One region of the Gemmobacter fulvus genome, then DNA from elsewhere that is predicted to be linked to it. Evidence: riboswitches for the same ligand, from Rfam matches in the RefSeq annotation. Region 1 holds a riboswitch; the other holds the start of a gene.
What was found. A riboswitch is a leader RNA that binds a small molecule or an ion and turns the genes downstream of it on or off. The one in region 1 is predicted to bind cobalamin.

Region 2: another riboswitch for cobalamin. It lies ahead of KM031_RS03280 (DUF1636 family protein); the one in region 1 lies ahead of nrdH (glutaredoxin-like protein NrdH).

The regions. Positions count from the first base shown of each region.
Region 1 is NZ_CP076361.1:1,952,297-1,954,494, forward strand. It holds gene nrdE (class 1b ribonucleoside-diphosphate reductase subunit alpha) at 1-508, opposite strand, end outside; gene nrdI (class Ib ribonucleoside-diphosphate reductase assembly flavoprotein NrdI) at 490-906, opposite strand; gene nrdH (glutaredoxin-like protein NrdH) at 922-1,143, opposite strand; cobalamin riboswitch at 1,252-1,448, opposite strand; gene metH (methionine synthase) at 1,499-2,198, opposite strand, start outside.
Region 2 is NZ_CP076361.1:671,588-673,785, reverse strand. It holds gene cobW (cobalamin biosynthesis protein CobW) at 1-1,019, opposite strand, end outside; gene KM031_RS03280 (DUF1636 family protein) at 1,012-1,395, opposite strand; cobalamin riboswitch at 1,483-1,691, opposite strand; gene cobO (cob(I)yrinic acid a,c-diamide adenosyltransferase) at 1,730-2,198, shown strand, end outside.

The sequences.
Region 1 (2,198 bases):
GTTGGGCCTTTCCGGCATTCAGGAAGGTGGGCGTTGCCGGTTGAAAGCGGCCCGCGATCATTTCTTCCATGAAGCGCAGGGCCAGGCCCTCGTCCCCCTGCGCCAGCGTCAGCGCGACCATCACCACCCGATCCTCGAACCGCTCCAGATAGCGCTGCCCGTCGCGGGTCTTGAGCGTGTAGGACGTGTAGTATTTCAGCGCGCCCAGAAAGCTGGGAAAGCGGAACTTCCGTGCATAGGCCGCATCGAAGATCTGGCGCAGAAAGGCGGTGGAATAGGCCTCCAGCACCGGCGCTTCGTAATAACCTTCGCGCACGAGGTAGCCGAGCTTTTCGTCAAGGCTATGAAAAAAGACGGTATTCTGATTGACGTGTTGCAGGAAATACTGCCGGGCCGCCATCTTGTCGGCGTCAAACTGGATGCGGCCCTCCGCGTCATAAAGGTTCAGCGTGGCATTCAGGGCGTGATAATCCAGCGTCGCGGGCGGCATCATGGCACGGTCAAGCATTGGTCTCTCCAGAAATTGTGCAGGCCCGCGCGGATGTGGGCGATGTCGGTGTCGGTTCCGGCCAGTTCAAAACGATACAGGCAGGGCACCGCGCATTTCTGCGCGATGACAGTGGCGGCATGGGCGTAGAAGCGGCCGAAGTTGCGGTTGCCCGCGCCGATCACCCCGCGCAGCCCGCCGCACAGATCGGGATCGTTCAGAAAGCGGATCACCTGTCGGGGCACCGCCCCCCGGCCTGTGCCATCGGAATAGGTCGGGCAGATCAGCACATAGGGGGTCTGTGGCTGCGGCAGGGGGGCCGTCGCGTCGATGGGGATGCGCAGCGCGTCCAGCCCCAGCCGGGCGACCAGCCGCGCGGTATTGCCAGAGCCGGATGAAAAATAGACAAGCCGCGCCATGATCCGGCCCGCCGATCAGCAGAGGGCGTTGATCTTGTCGGGGCGGAAGCCCGCCCAATGATCGCCGCGCGCCTCGACCACCGGCACCTGCCGATAACCAAGCGCGGTGATCCGGGCCAGCGCCTCGGCGTCTTCGGAAAGGTCGATCACGGTGTAATCGACGCCCAGCTTGTCCAAGGCGCGATAGGTTGCCACGCATTGCACGCATGCCGGTTTGGAATAGACGGTGATGGTCATTGCCCTGTTCCTTTGCCTGTTTGCGAACGGCGGACAGGGGGCTGCAACGGGCCAAGCCACAGAGGATCTGTGCCGCACCCGTTCCACGCCACCGGGCCCACCGCCCGAGATCGTTTCTGCGTTCAGGCAGGTCTCCTGGCTTGCGGCGTAGGGCCTTGCCCCGCCTTCCCGATCCGCAGATCAGTGGCATATGGGGCAGGCACACCGCTTACAGTTGCGGGGGCAGCGCCGGACTATCACCGGCTTCCCTTTTCACCCCCTTGTCGCCATGGCGAGTCAGGGGCACCTGAACATCTGCATATAGCGGCTAAGGGGTGGATGGTGTCAATATATAGATAGTGTGCTTGGGCCGATTCTATTCGGCGGCGGCCAGAATGGGGCGGGGCACATAGTTCAGAATCGGCCCCAGCCAGCGTTCCACCACCTCGACCGGCATGTCTTTGCGGGCGGCGTAATCCAGCACCTGATCGAGTTCCACCTTGGCCACGCCAAAATAATAGGCCTCGGGATGGCCGATATAGAGGCCGGACACGGACGAGCCGGGCCACATCGCCATGCTTTCGGTCAGCCGCACGCCGGTTGCCGCCTCGGCATCCAGCAGGCGGAACAGCGTGGTCTTTTCGGTGTGATCCGGCTGGGCCGGATAGCCGGGGGCCGGGCGGATGCCACGATAGGGCTCGCCGATCAGGGCTTCCGGGGCAAAGCTCTCGTCGGGCGCATAGCCCCACAGCTCGCGCCGGACCATCTCGTGCATGCGTTCCGCAAAGGCCTCGGCGAAACGGTCGGCCAGCGCCTTGACGAGGATGGCGTTGAAATCGTCATTTGCCCGTTCGAACCGCTCTGCGATGGCAACTTCTTCGATGCCTGCCGTCACCACAAAGCCGCCGACGTAATCGGCGGTGCCGACCGGGGCCACGAAATCGGCCAGTGCCACATTGGGGCGATCATCGCGTTTGCTGACCTGTTGGCGCAGCGTGTGCAGGGTGGCCAGATCGGCGCTGCGGCTGTCATCGCGGAACAGCCGGATGTCATCCCCCACCGCATTGGCAGGCCAG
Region 2 (2,198 bases), 1.3 Mb from region 1:
GCGCGGATGGCCGCCTCATTGACGTGATCATGCTCTGCAATCACCACAAGCCGCGTGGCGCGCGGCGTGGTGCCCCAAGGGCGGTCATATTGCGCGCGCACCCGCTCGCCCACCGCCTGCACCAGCATCCGCATCGGCTTGCCGGTGACCGCGACATAACCCTTCACCCGCAGGATATGCTGTTCGCGCGCCAGACGTTGAATGGCGGCTTGCAGCGCCTCCGGGTCGGCCACTTCGCCCAGTTCCATCACCACGGTGTCGAAATCATCATGTTCGTGATCGTCATGACCATCATGGTGGCTGGGCCGCGCGGCCAGATCATCCTCGGCGGCGGCATTGAGGCCCAGAACCACCCGCGGATCCACCACACCTTCGGTCATGGCGATGATCGGCAGCTTGCGCGGGGTTTCCGCCTCGATCACTGCCCGTGCGGCGGCAAGGCCCGCCTCGCCCGCCAGATCGGCCTTCGACAGCAGAACGATATCGGCGCAGGCCAGCTGATCCTCGAACACTTCGGACAGCGGGGTTTCATGGTCGATCGAATCGTCGGCGGCGCGCTGGGCCGCCACGGCATCGACATCGGGGGCAAAGCGGCCCGCGGCCACCGCCTCGGCATCGGCCAGAGTGATCACACCATCCACGGTAATGCGGGAGCGGATCGCCGGCCAGTCGAACGCCTTGAGCAGCGGCTTCGGCAGCGCAAGGCCCGAGGTCTCGATCAGGATGTGATCGGGGCGCTGCGGCAGCGCCATCAGCGCCTCGATGGTGGGGATGAAATCATCGGCCACGGTGCAGCAGATGCAGCCATTCGCCAGTTCCACGATATTCTCGACCGGGCAATTGTCATCGGCGCAGGATTTCAGAATGTCGCCATCCACCCCCACGGTGCCGAATTCATTGACCAGCACCGCCAAACGCTTGCCCTGCGGATTGGCCATCAGATGCCGGATCAGCGTCGTCTTGCCGGACCCGAGAAAGCCGGTGATCACGGTAACGGGGATTTTGGCGAGGTCAGACATCGGTGGTCTCCACAGGAATTTCAAAAGGCGGAACGCGGGCAAGACTTTGCTTGCGGAAGATCTCGGGCCGCTCGCGCCATGGCACGAGGCCATCCGCCGATGCAGCATAGCGGGCAGCGCCGTCAAGGATCGGGGCCAGATGCGCCGCCGGATCCAGATGGCCGTAAACATAGGTCCATTTGCCGGGGGCCGACAGCGCAATCGCGCAGCCGGTGTTGCAGGCCGACAGACATTCCACCCCCTTGACCGTCACCCCTTCGGGCAGATCGGCACCGGCGAGGGCGGCATGCAGCACGGCACCCGGACGCGGCGCCTCCGGATCGGCAGGCAGACCGCTGCGGCAGGTGGTGCAGACGTAAAGCGTGGCGCTGGCCATGGCTCTCTTCCGGCTTGGGCGAGGGGGCATTTGGCAAACGGAAGGGGCGCATGGCGCCTCTGCCGGTCGCGGAACACCCCGTCCGCCCGTTTCAACACTGCGCTGGCAGGTCTCCCGGCTTGCAGAGCGGGTTTCCCCCTGACCGCCGCCTTCCCGGTTTCCCAGTGGCAATGCGGTCTCTCCGGTCACGGTCGCGGGGGCGGCTGCGCTTCGGCATCGGCGCATGGTGCGTCGCATTGCCTGTCGCATTCCCTCTTCGCCTGACATAATCAGGCACCAGCGCCGCCTCACCTGAGGCACGAGGCCCCCCATTGTCAAGGCAGAGGAACGTCACATGACGGATGACAGCGACATGACCACGGATGTGAGCGCCGAAGATGCCCGCCATGCGATGAAGATGGCCAAGAAAAAAGCCGCCCGTGACAAGATCATGGCGGGCAAGGAGGGCGAAAAGGGCCTGGTGATCGTGCATACCGGCGCGGGCAAGGGCAAAAGCTCGTCCGGCTTCGGCATGATCCTGCGCTGCATCGCGCATGAGATGCCCTGCGCCGTGGTGCAATTCATCAAGGGCGCCTGGGATACCGGCGAGCGGCGGCTGATCGAAGGGCATTTCAGCGGCCTGTGCCAGTTTCATGCGATGGGCGAAGGCTTCACTTGGGAAACCCAGGACCGCGCCCGCGACATCGCGATGGCGCAGAAGGGCTGGGACAAGGCGAAAGAACTGATCCGCGATCCCGAGATCCGCTTCGTGCTGCTGGACGAAATCAATATCGCGCTGCGCTATGACTATCTCGACGTGGCTG